DNA from 3 places in the Janthinobacterium sp. P210006 genome. Region 3 is predicted to be linked to each of the others. Evidence: predicted binding sites of a transcription regulator. Region 3 holds the regulator's gene; each other region holds the start of a gene.

Region 1 (6,574 bases), on a different contig from region 3:
TGGCCTTCAAGTCCGGCACGGCATGCTGCTGGGCAAACGCCAGCGGCACGTACTGCGAACCGGGCGCGTTCAGGTTCTGGTCCACGCCCCGCTCCGCATGCACGCGGTAGAAGCCGCCCACCACGTAGCGGTCGATCATGTAGACGACAGGCTCGGCCACGGCATCCTTGATGCTTTCAAAGGTGGGCACGCCTTCCTGGATGATCACGTCCGTGACAACCTTGCCGTCCTTGACGATGGACATCTTGTCGCGCTGCTTGCGCGACAGGTCGCGCACTTCGCTGGCGTCGCGCACCGTCATGATGCCCGTGCCATACGTGCCCGCATCGGGCTTGACGATGACGAAGGGCTTTTCCTTGATGCCGTATTCCTTGTATTTCTTGCGGATCTTGGCCAGCAGCACGTCGACGCTGGCGGCCAGCGCATCTTCGCCCTCGCCTTCCTGGAAGTTGACGTCGCTGCACTTGGAATGGAAGGGATTGAGCATCCACGGGTCGACATCGATCATCTTGCCGAATTTTTTCACCACTTCATCGTAGGCCGTGTAGTGGTTGCTCTTGCGGCGCAAGGCCCAGCCCGCATGCAAGGGCGGCAGCAGGCTTTGCTCATGAATATTTTGCAAGATATCGGGGATGCCGTCCGACAAGTCGTTATTCAGCAAGATCGTGCACGGGTCGAAATCCTTCAAGCCCAGGCGGCGGCCGTTGTTCAGGCGCACGAGGGGCTCGATGACGAGCATGTTGCCATCTGGCAACGCCAACGGTGTCGGCTGGGTGATGTCGGGCGACCAGGAGCCGAAGCGCACGTGCAGCCCCGTCTGGCGGAAGATCTGCATCAGGCGCGCCACGTTCTGCAGGTATTGCGGCGTCGTGTTGTGCAATTCCGGCACGATCAGCAGGTTGCGGGCATCCGGGCAATACTTGTCGATGGCGGCCATGGCCGCCTGCACGGACAAGGGCAGCATTTCCGTGGCCAGGTTATGGAAACCGCCAGGGAAGAGATTGGTATCGACGGGCGCCAGCTTGTAGCCCGCATTACGCAAGTCTACCGAGCAATAGAAGGGCGGCGTGTGCTCTTGCCACTCCATGCGAAACCAGCGCTCAATGGCCGGCGTCGCGGCCAGAATCTTTTTTTCGAGGTCGAGCAGCGGTCCGGTCAGGGCCGTGACGAGATGGGGAACCATAGTTACATCCTTAAATTATGTGCAGTATTCAAAAAAGCACACAGAACTGCCGACTATATTACCGTGTAAGTACCCCAAATCGGGGCAAAAGCCTTGTTTTAAAGACCTTTTCCATTCCCATAACGAAAAAAAGGCGCCTCAATGAGGCGCCTTTTCCAGCAGGACACGCCGCGCCGGGGCGCTGGCGTGCCAGATGATTAGCATTTAGCCATGATATGCCTGCTCGCCATGGCTGGTGATATCGAGGCCTTCGCGCTCTTCTTCTTCCGGGACGCGCAAGCCGATGACGATGTCGACCAGTTTATAGGCGATGACGGAGACGATGGCCGACCAGACGATGGTGGTCCCGACCGCTTGCGCCTGCACCCACACCTGGTGGCCGATCGAGTATGGATCGGCCGACATCTTGTTGGTGACGTAGTCGAAGATGCCCTGGCCGCCCAGTTGTGGCGCCGCAAACACACCCGTCAGCAAGGCGCCCAGGATACCGCCCACGCCATGCACGCCGAACACGTCGAGCGAATCGTCGGCGCCGATCAGGCGTTTCAGGCCATTCACGCCCCACAGGCAGACGACACCGGCCAGCAAGCCGATGACCAGGCCGCCCATCGGGCCGACAAAGCCGGCTGCCGGGGTGATCGCCACCAGGCCGGCAACGGCGCCCGATGCGCCACCGAGCATGGATGGCTTGCCTTTGCTGATCCACTCGCCAAACACCCACGACAGGGTGGCAGCGGCAGTCGCCAGCAAGGTGTTGACGAAGGCCAGGGCCGCCACGTCGCCCGCTTCCAGCGAGGAACCGGCATTGAAACCGAACCAGCCCACCCACAACAGGGAAGCGCCGATCATGGTCATCGTCAGCGAGTGCGGCGCCATCGATTCACGGCCGTAGCCGACGCGCTTGCCGATCATGATGGCGCCCACCAGGCCGGCAACGGCGGCATTGATGTGCACCACGGTACCTCCGGCGAAGTCCAGCGCGCCTTTTTGCCAGATCCAGCCCGCCTTCAGGGCTTCGCTGGCCGAGGTGGCGGCGTTGGTGATGAGGTCAGGACCGGTCCAGAACCACACCATGTGGGCCGCTGGCAGGTAGGCAAACGTGAACCACAGCACGACGAAGGCCAGCACGGCGGCAAACTTGGCGCGCTCGGCAAAGGCGCCGACGATCAGTGCGCAAGTGATGGCGGCAAACGTGCCCTGGAACGCCACGAAGACGAACTCGGGAATGACCACGCCCTTGCTGAAGGTGGCGGCGGCGGCAAACGTGCCCTTGGCCGGATCCCAGATACCGTTCAGGAACAGGCGGTCGAAGCCACCGAAGAAGGCGGTTTTTTCCGTGAACGCGATCGAGTAGCCGTAGATGCACCACAGGACGATGACCAGCGCAAACACCATAAACACCTGGATCAGCACGGACAGCATGTTCTTGGAGCGCACCAGGCCGCCGTAGAACAAGGCCAGGCCGGGGATGGTCATCAGGATCACCAGCAAGGTGCTGATCATCATGAAACTCGTATCGCCCTTGTTGGCGACTGGGGCGGCGGCGGGCGCGGCGGCGGCAGGGGCCGGAGCGGCGGCAGCGGGCGCGGCGGCCGGTGCCGCTGCGTCTGGCGCCGGCGTCACGGCAGGGGCAGCGACGGCCGCAGTCGTGGCCGCTTCTGTCTTGGCGGGGGCATCGGCAAAGCTCGGCGCGGCGACGCCAAACGCACACAGACAGGCTATCCCAGCTAGCAATTTTGTTATATTTTTACGCATCGATATTCCCCTTAGAGCGCTTCGTTGCCGGTTTCACCGGTACGGATACGGATGACTTGTTCCAGGTTGTAGACGAAAATCTTGCCATCGCCGATTTTACCGGTACGCGCGGCACCTTCGATCGCTTCGATGGCCTGGTCGACAATGGCGTCATCGACGGCCGCTTCAATCTTCGTTTTTGGCAAGAAATCGACGACATACTCGGCGCCACGGTAGAGTTCCGTGTGACCTTTCTGACGGCCGAAACCCTTGACTTCGGTGACGGTAATGCCTTGCACATTGATAGCCGACAAGGCTTCGCGTACTTCGTCCAATTTGAACGGTTTAATGATTGCAGTAATCATTTTCATGGCTGTCTCGCTTAAAAGGTTTTGGATACGGTCAGCACGAGACCGGATTTCGCCAGATTCTTGCCGTTCGGCGCCAGCGACGTAATGTTGGCCTTCACGACAGCCAGGGCAACGGTCGCCATGCCGAAATCCTTGGTTACGCCGATCTTGAAATCGTTATAGCTGAGGGAATCGTTGTGTGCGACCTTCTGGCGCCCCGCGTGCAGATTCAGGATGTAGCCGTCATGCACGTCCACGTTGGCGCCCACGTCGAGGTAGCCACTGTTCTTGCTGTCGGCCACGCCGAACAAATTGGTGGTCGAATGCGAATACTTGATGTACGCAGGGCCATAGCCCAGCTGGCCGTACAGCTCGAAAGTGTTCGCATTGGTGCTCAGGCCATTCGATGGATAGAAGTAATACAGGCCGCCCACGTCATAGGTAAAATCCTTGCTGATCTCGCCCCGCTTGCCGCCGTAGATATCCCATTCCAGGTTGGTGTCGCCGCCGCCGTCCTTGATCCATTTGATGCTCGACAGCCAGGTGCCCACATACAGCCCCGTCGGATTGTGGGTATAGTCGGCGCCGCCGCTGATGGCAGGGTCGAGGCGGCTTTGCGACACGCCGCGGTAGCGGTAGTCGCTGGTCAGCGCCACGTTGTAGCTCACCACATTGTCGGGCACGGCTTCGGCCGCGACAGGCGCCGCCACTGCGTCCTGGGCCATGGCGCTACCGCTCAAGGCGGTCATGGCCAGCGTCAACGCTGCAGCTAAAGTCATGTTCTTGGACAGATTCTTCATGGCGATTCCCTTTTATTGAACTTTTAAAGCGGTTGAGGTTTAAAATCTTGGCTGGAGATCACAAAGCGTTCATAGCTTCTTTAGCAGAATACGTGCCAGCTCTCTTGCCACCTTGACAGGTGCATTTCCGTCCATACATAGCCTGCAAGCCGCCAGGACTGCGGGAACGGGCTGCTGAAGCACAATGAACCGCCCAGCTTCGCACCAGATTAACGCCGCTGTGCACCGCAATGGTGCGATGCACAGGCCGCACCATAAAAGGACTGACCATGGACATGAATACCTTCTTTAACGACTTGCAAGGCAAGATCCATCAAGCCATCGAAAACTCGCCGGCCAAGGATATCGAGAAAAACGTGAAATCGATGATGACCCAGGGCTTCGCCCGCCTCGATCTCGTCACGCGCGAGGAATTCGATATCCAGGCGCAAGTGCTGGCCAAGACCCGCGCCAAGCTCGACGCACTGGAATTGCGCATGATCGAACTGGAAACGCGCCTGAACGATACCAAAGCGTAAAGTGCGGCCAGCCAGGCCCCCTTATTGACGGCCTTGCTGGCATAGCTCAAGCCTGGCGGCGCTTCCAGCGCTAGACTGATCCTGCCCGCGCCCGCGTTACGGGGGAGTCTGATGAGTCTGGCCGTCCTGAAAAGCCGCGCCCTGGCCGGCATGGAGGCGCCCGAGGTAAGTGTCGAAGTCCACCTTGCCAATGGTTTGCCCTCGTTTACGATAGTCGGCCTGCCGGATACGGAAGTGAAGGAATCGCGCGACCGCGTCCGCGCCGCGCTGCAAAACTGCGGCTTCGAGATGCCGGCGCGGCGCATTACGGCCAATCTGGCGCCGGCCGACCTGCCCAAGGAATCGGGCCGCTTCGACCTGCCCATTGCGCTGGGCATCCTGGCCGCCTCGGGCCAATTGCCGGGCGATCAATTACACCACTATGAATTCGCGGGCGAGCTGTCGCTGTCGGGCCAGCTACGCCCCATCCGCGGCGCGCTGGCCATGACCTTTGCCATGCAGCGCAGCCGGGCCGGTGCACCACGCGCCTTCATCCTGCCCCAGGCGAACGCAGACGAAGCGGCGCTGGTCGGCGATGCCTGCATCTATCCGGCCCACAGCCTGCTCGAGGTCTGTGCGCATTTTGCCGCGCATGCCAGCCAGCAGACTGCCCTGCAGCGCCATCAACCCACGCTGGCGGCGCACGCTTTCCCGTATCCCGACTTTGCCGATGTGCAAGGGCAGCAGCAGGCGCGGCGCGCCCTGGAAGTGGCCGCGGCGGGCGGCCATCATGTCCTGATGGTGGGGCCGCCGGGTGCCGGCAAGACCATGCTGGCCAGCCGCTTTCCCGGCGTGCTGCCGCCCATGAACGATGAAGAGGCGCTGGAATCGGCTGCCGTGCATTCGCTGGGCGGCCATTTCAAGGTGGAACACTGGAAGCGCCGCCCCTACCGGGCACCGCACCAGACGGCGTCCGGCGTGGCCCTGGTAGGCGGCGGCAACGTGCCGCGCCCGGGAGAAATCTCGCTGGCGCACTGCGGCGTGTTGTTTCTCGATGAAATTGCCGAATTCCACCGCCGGGTGCTCGATGTCCTGCGCCAGCCCATGGAATCGGGAGTGATCAGCATTTCACGCGCGGCCCGCCAGGCCGAGTTTCCCGCCCGCTTTCAGCTGATCGCCGCCATGAATCCCTGTCCGTGCGGCTATCTGGGCCACGCTTCCGGCCGTTGCCGCTGTACGCCCGATGCCGTGCTGCGCTATCACAACCGCCTGTCCGGTCCGCTACTCGACCGTATCGACCTGCAGATCGAAGTGGCCGCCATGCCCCCGGCGGCGCTGGGGCGGCGTGCCGGTGCCGGCGAAAGTACGCAAGCCATCGCCGCCCGGGTAGCGGCAGCGTTTGCCCTGCAGCTGACGCGCCAGGGGAAATCGAACCAGCGCTTGAGCAACACGGAAATCGAACAGCATTGTCGCCTGGACGCACATGGCGAACAGCTGCTGCTTGGCGCCATGGCGCGCCTGCACTGGTCGGCGCGCACTTACCATCGGGTATTGCGCGTGGCGCGCAGCATCGCGGACCTGGCGGGCAGCCCCGCCATCACGCCGCCGCATCTGGCCGAGGCCATCCAGTACCGGCGCGTACTGCGCGAGCTATGAGGCTGCCCATGGCCCGTACGTGCGCGATTGCGCGTGGCTGGCGGCGCTGCTACCATCTGCTGATGAAAAAACCATCACTTGCCATCTTCCTGGCCGTGCTTGCGGCTGCCTGCACGCTGTCCGCCTGCAGTCCGAAATTCGACTGGCGCGACTATCGCAGCCCCGACGCCCAGTTCACGGCCCTGTTTCCAGGCAAGCCGGCCGTACTGACACGCGAGATCGATCTCGATGGCAAGAAAGTGAGCCTGACCATGACGGCGAGCGAAGCCGATGGCAGCACCTTCGCCATCGGCAGCGCCGTGCTCGACAGCGCAGAACAGGCGCAAGCGGCCTTGCCCGCCATGCAGACGGCCC
Region 2 (6,574 bases), on a different contig from region 3:
CGCCATCGGAATTGACGCCATGCACGAAGATGACGATGCCGGGACGGGGCAGGCGCGTGACGGCCTGGAGCAGCGCATGGCTGAACAAGGCCGTGCCTTCGGCTTGGGCGAGCAGGATGCAGTTGCCAGCTAGCGTGGGGTCGGGCGACATGCGGGCGCTCCGTCAGCGTTAATGAGGAAAAGCGTCGCCCAAGCGAGCTCGGGCAATCTGCACTGTATGCGGATTGCCTGAGGTGGAACTTGCGTGGTGTCAAGAAAGGACGGGCGGCGGGCAGGGAATGCCGGGGCGGTCAGATCGCGTTCAGCGGTATCTTGAGGTAGCGCACGCCGTTTTCTTCCGGCTCGGGCAGCTTGCCCGCATTGATGTTGACCTGGATGGCGGGCAGGATCAAGGTCGGCATGTCGAGGGTGGCGTCGCGGCCCGTGCGCATGGCCACGAACTGTTCTTCCGTGATGCCGTCGCGCAGGTGGATGTTGCTGGCGCGCTGTTCGGCTACCGTCACTTCCCAGCGCGCCTCGCGGCCGTTGGGCGGGTAGTCGTGGCACATGAACAGCCGCGTCTGGGGCGGCAGCGCCAGCAATCGCTGCACGGAACGGTACAGCAGTGCGGCCGAGCCGCCGGGGAAGTCGCAGCGGGCCGAACCCACGTCCGGCATGAACAGGGTGTCGCCGACAAACACGGCGTCGCCGATCTGGTAAGCCAGGTCGGCCGGCGTGTGGCCGGGCACGTGCAGCGCGCGCACTTCCAGCTTGCCGATATAAAACACCTGGTCGGGCGCGAACAGCTGGTCGAACTGCGAGCCGTCGGCCTTGGCCGCACCCTGGTGGTAGACGGCGGCGAACGCCTGCTGCACCGTCTGGATGGCGGCGCCGATGGCCACGTCGCCGCCCAGCTGCTGCTGCAGGTAGGGAGCGGCGGACAGGTGGTCTGCATGCGCATGGGTTTCCAGCAGCCAGCGGCATTGCAAGCGGTGCGCGCGTACGAAGGCGATCACCTTGTCGGCCGACGTGGTCGAGGTGCGGCCCGCCTTCGGATCGTAGTCGAGCACGGAATCGATGATGGCGCAGTCCTGGCCATCCGCCTCGTAGACAACATAGGTGACGGTGGCGGTGGTGGGGTCGAAGAAGGCTTGGATTTGTGGGGTCATCGCGGCGGCAAGGGACGGGCAAGGGATGGACAGGGAAGGGCATTATAGCGCCAGAGTTCGCTGAAAAAATGTTGAAAATTGACATTTAACATGCGGAAAACAGATAAGCGGGCAGGCATGCGCCCGTCACAGTCGTGCGCACCCTGGCGCTTGCTGCGTGGTAACCTCATCCTACAAGGAGGAATTCATGAACGATACCACTGCACGCAGCGAGCAATACCGCGGTTTTACGATTTCGGTGACCCCGCAAAAGGACAATGACGATTTATGGGATTTTACCTACAGCCTGCAGCGCGAAGGCGAGACGGCGGCGCAGGCGATCACGCGCAGCCGCACCCTGGGCGGCTATGCGGCGCCTGAAACGGCTTGCACGGCCGGCCTGGAAGTGGCCAAGACGGAAGTCGATAATCTGCTGCGCCCTTGAGCCAGCGTAAATCGTTTAGCCCGAAAGTGCGCCTGGCTTAGGCTGGCGCGTGAAACACGTCGCTAGCGGCCGCGCTTCATGCTACGATTTCCCCATTGAGTCAGCCACGAAGGAGGCACCCCATGAATAGCAGTTCTAAAATTCACTATAAAGGCTGGGAAATCGTTCCCCTGGCCGTGCCCACCACCGATGGCAAATGGTCGGCCAGCTGCGACATCGAGCGCGCCACGGCGGAAGGCCTGGAAGTGTTCGAAGGCTCGACCATGCAGTTCGTGCGCGACGACGAGGAGGGCGCCATTGCCGCCGCCTGCGAAGAAGCCGTGCGCCAGATCGACAACATCATCGCCAACCCGCTGGTACGGCTGGCCTAGTTCTTTGCTCTTTCAGTGTTCCCGCAGCCGGCATCCGCCGGCTGTTTTTATTGCGCGCCACCGGCGGCGCCTCTGCCTGCCTCCATCTTTTCAGCCAGCGTTGTTGCATGTTTCAATATTGTGTTTCAAAATGAAATAGTGAAACAATAATGAAGCATCGCACTGGACAAACGTGACATCGCCGTTCCGTGGCGTGACAGCCCTGGAGCAGCGCTGGCTGGCCACTTTTCGCCGGTTTTCACTCTGCCGTCCACGTGTTGTGCGCCATGCCTCGCCGGCCTGGCACGGCATTTGCACTACTGATGCTCATAGCCACTCCGTGAAACATTCGGGACCATCCGAAACCCATAAGGTGAACACATGACTCAATACTCCGCAGGTGCCGCATTCCGCAAGGCCGTCCAGGAAGAATCCCCGTTGCAAGTCGTCGGCGCCATCAACGCCAACCACGCCTTGCTGGCCAAGCGCGCCGGCTACAAGGCCATCTACCTGTCCGGCGGCGGCGTCGCGGCCGGTTCCCTGGGCTTGCCCGACCTGGGCATTTCCAGCCTGGACGACGTGCTGACGGACATCCGCCGCATCACCGACGTGTGCGACCTGCCGCTGCTGGTCGATGCCGACACGGGCTTCGGCGCGTCCGCCTTCAACGTGGCGCGCACGGTGAAATCGATGATCAAGTTCGGCGCGGCCGGCCTGCATATCGAAGACCAGGTGGGCGCCAAGCGCTGCGGTCATCGTCCGGGCAAGGAAATCGTGAGCAAGGAAGAAATGGTCGACCGCATCAAGGCGGCCGTCGATGCGCGCACGGACCCGAACTTCGTCATCATGGCGCGCACCGATGCGCTGGCCGTCGATGGCCTGGAAGCGGCACTCGAGCGCGCCGTCGCCTGCGTGGAGGCGGGCGCCGACATGATCTTCCCGGAAGCCATCACGGACCTGGACATGTACGCCACGTTCGCCAAGGCCGTCAACGTGCCCATCCTGGCCAACATCACGGAATTCGGTTCCACGCCGCTGTTCACCCTGGACGAACTGCGCAGCGCCCACGTGGGCCTGGCCCTGTATCCGCTGTCGGCGTTCCGCGCCATGAACAAGGCGGCGGAAAACGTCTACCAGGCGCTGCGCCGCGACGGCACGCAAAAGAATGTCGTCGACACCATGCAGACGCGCATGGAGCTGTATGAATCGATCAACTACCACGATTTCGAGCAAAAGCTCGATGCGCTGTTCGCTGCGCAAAAGAAATAAATAGAGAAGCAGGGGCCGCATGTCGGTCCCGCAGTGACGCACCCGAGACTATTCAATCTGGAGAACACAATGACCGCACCGCAAGCCGCCACTTTCAAGCCTAAAAAATCCGTCGCCCTGTCCGGCGTCACCGCCGGCAACACGGCGCTGTGCTCGGTCGGCAAGACCGGCAACGATTTGCACTACCGCGGCTATGACATCCTGGACGTGGCCGACAGCTGCGAGTTCGAGGAAATCGCCTACCTGCTGGTGCACGGCAAGCTGCCGACCAGCGCCGAACTGAAAGGCTACAAGGCCAAGCTGAAGTCTCTGCGCGGCCTGCCGTCGGCAGTGAAATTGGCGCTGGAAGCGCTGCCTGCCGCCGCCCACCCGATGGACGTGATGCGCACGGGCGTGTCCGCGCTGGGCTGCACCCTGCCGGAAAAGGACGACCATAACGCGCCGGGCGCGCGCGACATCGCCGACCGCCTGATGGCGTCGTTCGGCTCCATGCTGCTGTACTGGTACCACTACAGCCATAACGGCAAGCGCATCGAAGTGGAAACGGACGACGAGTCGATCGGCGGCCACTTCCTGCACCTGCTACACGGCGAAAAACCGTCGGCCTCGTGGGAAAAAGCCATGCACACCTCGCTGATCCTGTACGCGGAACACGAATTCAACGCCTCCACCTTCACCAGCCGCGTGATCGCCGGCACGGGCTCGGACATCCACTCGGCCATCACGGGCGCCATCGGCGCGCTGCGCGGCCCGAAACACGGCGGCGCCAATGAAGTGGCGCTGGACATCCAGAAGCGCTACGACAACGCCGACGAAGCGGAAGCGGACATCCGCGAGCGCGTGGCCAACAAGGAAGTGGTGATCGGCTTCGGCCACCCCGTCTACACGATCTCGGACCCGCGCAACGTGGTCATCAAGGAAGTGGCGCGCAATCTGTCGCTGGAAGCGGGTTCCACGAAGATGTTCGACATCGCCGAGCGCCTGGAATCGGTCATGTGGGAAATCAAGAACATGTTCCCGAATCTGGACTGGTTCTCGGCCGTGTCCTACCACATGATGGGCGTGCCGACGGCGATGTTCACGCCGCTGTTCGTCATCTCGCGCACCTCGGGCTGGGCCGCCCACATCATCGAGCAGCGCATCGACAACAAGATCATCCGCCCGAGCGCCAACTACGTGGGTCCGGAAGACCTGGAATTCGTCCCGATCAAGGACCGCAAATAATGAACGCCAACATGAATACCCTGCACCGCAAATCCTTGCCGGGCACCCAGCTAGACTACTTCGACACGCGCGCCGCCGTCGATGCGATCCAGCCAGGCGCCTACGCCACCTTGCCCTACACTTCGCGCGTGCTGGCGGAGAACCTCGTGCGCCGCTGCGACCCGGCCACCCTGAACGCCTCCCTGAGCCAGTTCATCGAACGCCGCCGCGACCTCGATTTCCCGTGGTTCCCCGCCCGCGTGGTCTGCCATGACATCCTGGGCCAGACGGCCCTGGTGGACCTGGCCGGCCTGCGCGACGCCATCGCGGCCCAGGGCGGCGACCCGGCCCTGGTCAATCCCGTCGTGCCGACGCAGCTGGTGGTCGACCACTCGCTGGCCGTCGAATGCGGCGGTTTCGACCCGGACGCCTTCGCCAAGAACCGTGCCATCGAAGACCGCCGCAATGAAGACCGTTTCGACTTCATCGACTGGACCAAGAAAGCGTTCAAGAACGTCGACGTGATCCCGCCAGGCAACGGCATCCTGCACCAGATCAATCTCGAGCGCATGTCGCCCGTGATCCAGGTCCAGGATGGCGTGGCCTATCCCGATACCCTGGTGGGCACGGATTCGCACACGCCGATGGTCGATGCGCTGGGCGTGATCGCCATCGGCGTGGGCGGCCTGGAAGCGGAAAGCGTGATGCTGGGCCGCGCTTCGTGGATGCGCCTGCCCGACATCATCGGCGTCAAGCTGACGGGCAAGCCGCAGCCGGGCATTACGGCGACCGATACGGTGCTGGCGCTGACGGAATTTTTGCGCAAGCAGAAGGTCGTCTCGTCCTACCTGGAATTCTTCGGCGAGGGCGCGTCGCACCTGACCCTGGGCGACCGCGCCACGATTTCCAACATGGCGCCGGAATTCGGCGCCACGGCCGCCATGTTCTACATCGACGCGCAAACCATCAAATACCTGAAATTGACGGGCCGCGACGACGAACTGGTGAAGCTGGTGGAGCTGTATGCGAAAGAGACGGGCCTGTGGGCCGACAGCCTGGCCGACGCGCAGTACGAGCGCGTCCTGAGCTTCGACCTGTCGTCCGTCGTGCGCAATATCGCGGGTCCGTCGAACCCGCACAACCGCGTGCCGACGTCGGAACTGGCGGCGCGCGGGATTTCCGGCGTGGTGGAAAACGAGCCGGGCAAGATGCCGGACGGCGCCGTCATCATTGCGGCCATCACCAGCTGTACCAATACGAACAACCCGCGCAACATGATCGCCGCCGGCCTGATCGCGCGCAATGCGAACCGCCTGGGCCTCACGCGCAAGCCGTGGGTCAAATCGTCGCTGGCGCCCGGCTCGAAAACGGTGGAGCTGTATCTGCAGGAAGCGGGCCTGATGCCGGAGCTTGAAACATTGGGCTTTGGCGTCGTGGCGTTTGCCTGCACCTCGTGCAACGGCATGTCGGGCGCGCTCGATCCCGTGATCCAGGATGAAGTGGTATCGCGCGACCTGTACGCGACGGCTGTCTTGTCGGGCAACCGCAATTTCGACGGCCGCATCCACCCGTACGCGAAGCAGGCTTTCCTCGCCTCGCCGCCGCTGGTCGTGGCGTATGCGATCGCCGGCACCATCCGCTTCGATATCGAGAAGGACGTGCTGGGCCATGACGCGGATGGCAAGGCTATACTGCTCAAGGATATCTGGCCGTCCGACGAGGAAATCGACGCCATCGTCGCGTCCAGCGTCAAGCCGGAGCAGTTCCGCAAGGTGTATATCCCCATGTTCGCCGCGCAGGCAGATGACGGCATCAAGGTCAGCCCCCTGTACGACTGGCGTCCGCAGACGACATACATCCGCCGTCCTCCGTACTGGGAAGGCGCGCTGGCTGGCGCGCGTCCATTGAAGGGCATGCGTCCGCTGGCCGTCCTGGGCGACAACATCACGACCGACCACCTGTCGCCATCGAACGCCATCATGCTCGACAGCGCGGCCGGCGAATACCTGGCGAAAATGGGCTTGCCCGAGGAAGACTTCAATTCCTACGCGACGCACCGGGGCGACCATCTGACGGCGCAGCGCGCCACGTTTGCCAACCCGACCCTGAAAAACGAGATGGTGATCGAAGACGGCAAGGTCAAGGCGGGTTCGCTCGCGCGCATCGAGCCGGAAGGCAAG
Region 3 (6,574 bases):
AGCTGCTGCAGGAATCGGGCGTGCAGACGGCCATCATCAGCGCGCGCCGCTCGGCCATCACGGCACGCCGCGCGCAAGACCTGGGCATTACCCATGTGCACCAGGGCGGTCACGACAAGCTGACGCCGTTTCGCGAGCTGCTGGCGTTGACGGGCTTGACGGAAGAGCAATGTGGCTATATCGGCGACGACGTCATCGATGCGCCCATCCTGCGCCGCGTGGGGTTTGCCGTCAGCGTGCCGGGCGGACGTCCGGAAGTGCAGGGCCTGGCGCACCATGTGACGCAGGCCGGCGGCGGCCGCGGCGCGGTGCGCGAGATCTGCGAATTCCTGCTGCGCGCCCAGGACAACTATGCGCGCGTCATGGCGCCGTTCCTGGAGTGAGGCGCGCCTTGCCGTCCGTGACATTTGAAAGAGTGAAGCCCTATGCGTAAGCCAGGAGGCGCCCATCGCTGGCGCGTGATTTTTACCGTGCTGGGCGCAGTCGTCGTTGCGCTGGGCAGCTTCTGGCTGCTCGAAGTGATGAACAAGAATGGCCAGGACATCACGGCCAGCAAGCATCTGGATGAACCCGACTATTTCATCACCAATTTCAGCCTGGTGCGCATGGACTTGACGGGCAAGCCCAGCTATATCGTGTCGGGCACCAAGCTCACGCACTATCCGCTGGACGATTCGTCCGATATCGACCAGCCCTTCGTGCGCAAGCTCACGCCAGGCATGCCGCCGATGAACATGAATGCGGAACTGGCGCATATCGACCAGGACAATACCCGGCTGCAACTGCACCGCAAGGTCGTGATCGACCGCGTGGCCAGTCCGAAGGCGCAGAATTTGACGGTCAGGACGGAAGCGCTGACGGTGTTTCCGGATGAAGAAAGAATGGAAACGGACGTGCCTGTCGATATCCTGACGGGCGCTTCGCGCATCAATGGCGTGGGCATGCAAGCCAATAACGCCACCGGCGTGGTGCAGGTGCACAATGCCTTGCGCATGGTCCTCCCGCCGAAACCGCGCCCGGCCGCGGCGGCAAAATGACAGAATGAAACAAGGAAACCATACTATGAAAAACATCTTGCTGTTGACTCTATTCTCGACCGTCTGCTCGCTGGGCGTGATGGGCGCGGCGCATGCCGAGAAGGCCGATTCCGAGAAGGAAGCCGTGATCACGGCACGCAGCGGCCTGGTCGACGACGTCAAGCAGACGCGCACCCTGACGGGCGACGTGGTGCTGGTCAAGGGCACCCTGACCATGAAGGCGGGCCGGGCCCTGATCACGGAAGACCCGCAAGGCTACCAGTTCATCACCTTCTGGGCCGATCCCGGCAAGCTGGCCACCTTCCGCCAGAAGCGCGATGGCGCGGGCGACCTGTGGGTGGAAGGCGAAGCGGAGCGCGTGGAATACAACAACAAGACGGAAGTGGTGAAACTGTTTTCCAAGGCCAAGCTGACGCGCCTGGAAGGCACGAAGCCGACGGACGTGGCCAACGGCGCCTTCATCTCGTATGACAGCCGCAAGGAAGTGTTTACGATGGAAAATTCCGACAGCGGCACCAGCACCCCGGATGGCGGCAGCGTGCGCATGGTGATCCAGCCGAAGACCAAGGCACCGGCGGCGGAGAAAGCGCCGGCCACGCCTGCGCCAGGAAAGAAATAATGGACAATACACGTTGCGGCAGTACCCTGATCGTTCGCGGGCTGCAAAAAACCTACGGCAAGCGCCAGGTCGTGCATGACGTCTCGCTGCAAGTCGAATGCGGCGAAGTGGTGGGGCTGCTGGGCCCGAACGGCGCCGGCAAGACCACCTCGTTCTACATGATCGTCGGCCTGGTGCCGTCCGATGGCGGCAGCATCGATATCAGCGGCGTGGATATTTCCAGCCTGCCGATCCATCGGCGCGCCCAGATGGGCCTGTCGTATCTGCCGCAGGAAGCCTCCGTCTTCCGCAAGCTGACGGTGGAAGACAATATCCGCGCCGTGCTGGAAATCCAGACCGTCGAAGGCCGTCCGCTGACGAAGGCCGAGATCGAGGTGCGCCTGGATAAACTGCTGGCCGATTTGCAGATTGAAAAGTTGCGCGAAAACCAGGCGCTGTCGCTGTCGGGCGGCGAGCGCCGCCGCGTGGAAATTGCCCGCGCGCTGGCCACCGATCCCCGTTTCGTGCTGCTGGACGAACCGTTCGCCGGCGTCGATCCGATCGCCGTGATCGAGATCCAGCGCATCGTGCGCTTCTTGAAGGAGCGCAATATCGGCGTGCTGATCACCGATCATAATGTGCGCGAGACGCTGGGTATTTGCGACCGTGCCTACATCATCAACCAGGGCTCGGTGCTGGCGTCGGGACGCCCCGACGACATCATCGCGAACGAGTCGGTACGCCGGGTCTATCTGGGCGAACACTTCCGTATGTGAGCCAATGAAACAATCATTGCAGCTGCGCACTTCGCAGCATTTGGCACTGACGCCGCAGTTGCAGCAATCGATACGCCTGTTGCAATTGTCTACCCTGGAATTACACCAGGAATTGGAGCAATTGCTGACGGACAATCCTTTGCTCGAGCGTCTCGATGATCCGCTCGACCGTTCGCTGCGCCTGCTGTCCGACGGCGCCTTGAGTTCCACGGCCGCGCCGGCCGAAGCGCCGCCCCAGCCGCCAGGCCAGGAAGCGCCTGCGGCACCGGCCGAAGGGGAAACCTTTGACGGCGAGGCGGGCGAGGGCCCGGTTGCCGCGGACGGCGGCGACAGCGACTGGAGCGAAGCGAGCCGGGGCAAGACGCCCGACGACGAAGATTCCCGCCCGCAACTCGAAGCCCATCACTGCACCCTGCGCGAGCACCTGATGGAGCAGATGCGCGTGACGGTGCTCGAATTGCGCGACCGCGCGCTGGTCGAGCTGATCATCGACGCGCTCGACGACAATGGCTACCTGGAAGAGTCGCTCGACGACATCCTGGCGCGCCTGCCGCACGAGCTGGAAATCGACGCCGACGAGCTGCGCACGGCCTTGTCGCTGCTGCAAAGTTTCGATCCGCCCGGTGTGGGCGCGCGCAATGCGTCTGAATGCCTGGCGCTGCAGATCAAGCGCTTGCCCCATATCGCCATGGTGACGCGGCGCATGGCCCTCGTCATCGTGGAAAAGCACCTGGCCTGGTTTGCCCAGCGCGATTTCAACAAGCTGAAAAAAGCCCTCGATTGCGACGATGAAGACTTGCGCGAAGCGCAGACGGTGATTCGCCAGTGCAATCCGCATCCGGGCGCCGTGTTTGCCTCCGACGTGTCCGATTACGTGGTGCCCGACGTCGTCGTCAAGCGCGCGCGCAATGGCTGGCAAGTCACCTTGAACAACGACGTCATGCCGCGCCTGCGCGTCAACGCCATGTACGCCAACTTGCTCAAGCAGGGCAAGGGCGAAGGCGCCATGGGCGCACAGTTGCAGGAAGCCAAGTGGCTGATCAAGAATATGCGCCAGCGCTTCGACACGATACTGCGCGTGGCACAGGCGATAGTAGAAAGACAAAAGAACTTTTTCTCGCATGGGGCCGTTGCCATGCGCCCCCTTGTGCTCCGTGAAATAGCTGATACACTGGGTTTACACGAGAGTACTATCTCGCGGGTAACAACTCAAAAGTACATGCTGACCCCGCACGGCATGTTCGAGTTGAAATATTTCTTTGGTAGCCACGTCGCCACCGAAGCGGGGGGCGAAGCGTCATCGACGGCGATACGGGCATTGATCGTGCAACTGACAGGAGCAGAAGACCCTAAAAATCCTTTATCCGACAGTAAGATTGCGGACATGCTGGGGGAACAAGGCATGGTGATTGCGCGACGTACTGTTGCCAAATACCGGGAAGCATTAAAAATTCCGCCAGTGAGCCTGCGTAAGTGTTTGTAAGTTTTTTTCGGTTCCTCTGCGGGCCGGATACGATGGACCGCACGAACCCGATCATCTTTAGGAGTGTGTATGAATCTCACCATCAGCGGACATCATCTCGAAGTGACACCAGCCATCCGTGAATACGTACAAACGAAGCTGGAGCGTGTGAAACGTCATTTCGATCAAGTCATCGATATCGCCGTGATTCTGACCGTGGATAACCTCAAAGAGAAAGAAAAACGTCAAAAGGCTGAAGTCAATCTGCGTCTGAGCGGCAAGACCGTCTATGTGGAAAGCCTGGCGCAAGACCTGTATGCCGCAATCGATGCCCTGATCGACAAGCTCGACAGGCAAGTGATGAAATACAAAACCAAAGTGCAAGGGCACGGTAAAGAGGCGATCAAGCATCTGCCAGACAGCTCGGAAGAAGAATTCGCCGCCGCCTGAGCGGGCCGCGACTTTCAACCGGCTGTGATCAACTAAGGGCGCACATTGCGCCCTTTTTTGCGCCTGTCGCCCTTGCCAGGGGGCGCCATGGGAACGCAATGTTCCATCCGAAGGCGCTAGAATGTTCCCATACTTACTTCTTTCCATTCTGCCATGAGCGACTTCGTCCAGACCTCCATCCGCAACCGCACGGGCCACATCGTGCTCGACCGCCCGAAAGCCCTGAATTCCTTGTCGCTGGACATGGTGCGCGCCCTGAGCGCCGTTTTGCTGGCCTGGCGCGACGATCCGCAGGTAGACGCCGTGGTGATCCGTTCCAGCAGTGAAAAAGCCCTGTGCGCCGGTGGCGACATCCGTTTCTTTTACGATGCGGGCCGGGCCACGCCGCAAGGTGGCAGCGCGCAGCTGGAAGATTTCTTCACGGAAGAATATGCGCTCAACCATCTCATTCATTTCTATCCGAAACCGTATATCGCCGTGATGGATGGCGTGGTGATGGGCGGCGGCATGGGCGTGGCGCAAGCCGGGCCCGGCAACCGCCTGCGCATCGTCACGGGCCGTACGCGCATGGCCATGCCGGAAGTCAATATCGGCTTGTTCCCGGACGTGGGCGGCAGTTATTTCCTGTCCCGCCTGGCCGGCCAGCTGGGCTTGTATCTGGGCTTGACGGGCTTGACCATCAACGCGGCCGACGCCCTGTACACGGGCCTGGCCGATGTGTACCTGCCCGAGGCGCAGATGGGGGCGCTGCTGGCCCTGTTCGAATCGACGCCCGGTGAAGGCTTGCCGGTCGCCATCAAGGCTCTGGCCGCGCCATTCCAGTCCCAGGCGGGCGTTTCTGCGCTGGCCACGGCGCGCGCGGCGCTGGACCGCCATTTCAGCGCCCCTTCCGTGGCAGCCATCATGGCGTCGCTGGCACAGGACGACAGCGCGTTTGCCGGCAAGGCCCTGGCGGCCATGCGCCTGCGCTCTCCCTTGATGATGTCGGTGACCCTGGAATTGCTGCAGCGGGGCGCCCACCTGGGCGTGGCCGACTGCCTGCGCCTCGAGCGCACGGTGGTGCGCCACAATTTCGAACATGGGGAAGTCATCGAGGGCGTGCGCGCGCTCGTGGTCGACAAGGACAATGCGCCGCGCTGGCAGCCCGCCAGCCTGGACGACGTCGATGCGGCCATGGTGGCGCGCTTCTTCGCTCCCGTCTGGCCGGCCGCGGCGCATCCGCTGCGCCACCTCGACTAACTAGCTGCGCTCGCGGTGGCGCAGGACGACCCGTTCGTTGGGGCCGAAGTATTGCGCCAGCCGTTCGGCCATGTACACGGAACGGTGCTGGCCGCCCGTGCAGCCGAGGGCCACCGTCAGGTAGCTGCGGTTGTCGGACTTAAATGATGGCAACCATTTCTCGATGAAGGCGCGGATATCGGCCAGCAGTTCCAGCGCGCTGGGCTGCGCGTCGAGGAAGGCGATCACGGGCGCGTCGCGGCCGTCGAGAGGCCGCAGCGCCAGGTCGTAATAGGGATTCGGCAAGGCCCGCACGTCGAAGACGAAATCGGCATCCAGCGGCACGCCCAGCTTGAAGGCGAACGATTCGAAGAACAGGGTCAGCGGCGCGCGTTCGGAAGCGACGATATCCTTGATCCAGGCGCGCAGCTTGTTGGCGCTCAGTTCCGAGGTGTCGATCACATGGCCCAACTGTTCGATGGCCGACAGGCGTTCCCGTTCTTCCGAGATGCATTCGATCAGGGTGCGGCGGCTGGCTGGATTCTGGTTCGGACGCAATTCGTGCGACAGCGGATGGCTGCGCCGCGTTTCCGAGAAGCGCGCCACCAGCGAATGCGTGGTGGCCGTCAAGAACATGACCTTCACGTCGTGCCCCTGGTCGCGCAGCAGGGCCACATTGTGCGGCAGGCTGGTCAGCGACTCGGCGCTGCGCGCGTCGACGGCGACGGCCAGTTGCGGTGTGCCTTCGTCGAGCAGGGTTTGCACCAGGCTGGGCAGCAAAGCCGGCGGCAGGTTGTCGACGCAGTAGTAACCGGTATCTTCCAGCACATTGAGCGCAACGGATTTACCGGAACCGGATATTCCGGTGATAAGGACGATATGCATATGCCGATCATACAATAAAGATCGGCACTGTGCTCCCGAGGCAATTATCTTTACAAACTATTGCAATTCGGCTTGTGGTGTTGGTTAAACAAAAGAGCGAGGACTCCTTGCAACGCTAGTCGCCGCTCATTGCCAAACGTTGGTGTAG

The links. Region 3 encodes sigma-54, which starts transcription at its own class of promoters, with help from an activator protein. Its sites were predicted from a motif close to TGGCANGNAANCTGCTTT; they were not measured.
Region 1: the regulator sigma-54 is predicted to act here: its motif matches at 4,148-4,165, upstream of VPH41_RS25420 (TorF family putative porin).
Region 2: the regulator sigma-54 is predicted to act here: its motif matches at 2,224-2,241, upstream of prpB (methylisocitrate lyase).

The regions. Positions count from the first base shown of each region.
Region 1 is NZ_JAZARD010000006.1:956-7,529, reverse strand. It holds gene gshA (glutamate--cysteine ligase) at 1-1,183, opposite strand, end outside; gene VPH41_RS25430 (ammonium transporter) at 1,388-2,938, opposite strand; gene VPH41_RS25425 (P-II family nitrogen regulator) at 2,950-3,288, opposite strand; gene VPH41_RS25420 (TorF family putative porin) at 3,300-4,067, opposite strand; gene VPH41_RS25415 (accessory factor UbiK family protein) at 4,337-4,585, shown strand; gene VPH41_RS25410 (YifB family Mg chelatase-like AAA ATPase) at 4,697-6,220, shown strand; gene VPH41_RS25405 (hypothetical protein) at 6,229-6,574, shown strand, end outside.
Region 2 is NZ_JAZARD010000002.1:1,175,339-1,181,912, reverse strand. It holds gene VPH41_RS13630 (T6SS effector phospholipase Tle3 domain-containing protein) at 1-151, opposite strand, end outside; gene VPH41_RS13625 (MBL fold metallo-hydrolase) at 291-1,148, opposite strand; gene VPH41_RS13620 (hypothetical protein) at 1,336-1,572, shown strand; gene VPH41_RS13615 (hypothetical protein) at 1,695-1,943, shown strand; gene prpB (methylisocitrate lyase) at 2,304-3,191, shown strand; gene prpC (bifunctional 2-methylcitrate synthase/citrate synthase) at 3,261-4,415, shown strand; gene acnD (Fe/S-dependent 2-methylisocitrate dehydratase AcnD) at 4,427-6,574, shown strand, end outside.
Region 3 is NZ_JAZARD010000004.1:194,834-201,407, reverse strand. It holds gene VPH41_RS20645 (KdsC family phosphatase) at 1-383, shown strand, start outside; gene lptC (LPS export ABC transporter periplasmic protein LptC) at 426-1,037, shown strand; gene lptA (lipopolysaccharide transport periplasmic protein LptA) at 1,063-1,656, shown strand; gene lptB (LPS export ABC transporter ATP-binding protein) at 1,656-2,411, shown strand; gene VPH41_RS20625 (RNA polymerase factor sigma-54) at 2,416-3,894, shown strand; gene hpf (ribosome hibernation-promoting factor, HPF/YfiA family) at 3,964-4,323, shown strand; gene VPH41_RS20615 (enoyl-CoA hydratase/isomerase family protein) at 4,477-5,562, shown strand; gene rapZ (RNase adapter RapZ) at 5,563-6,426, opposite strand.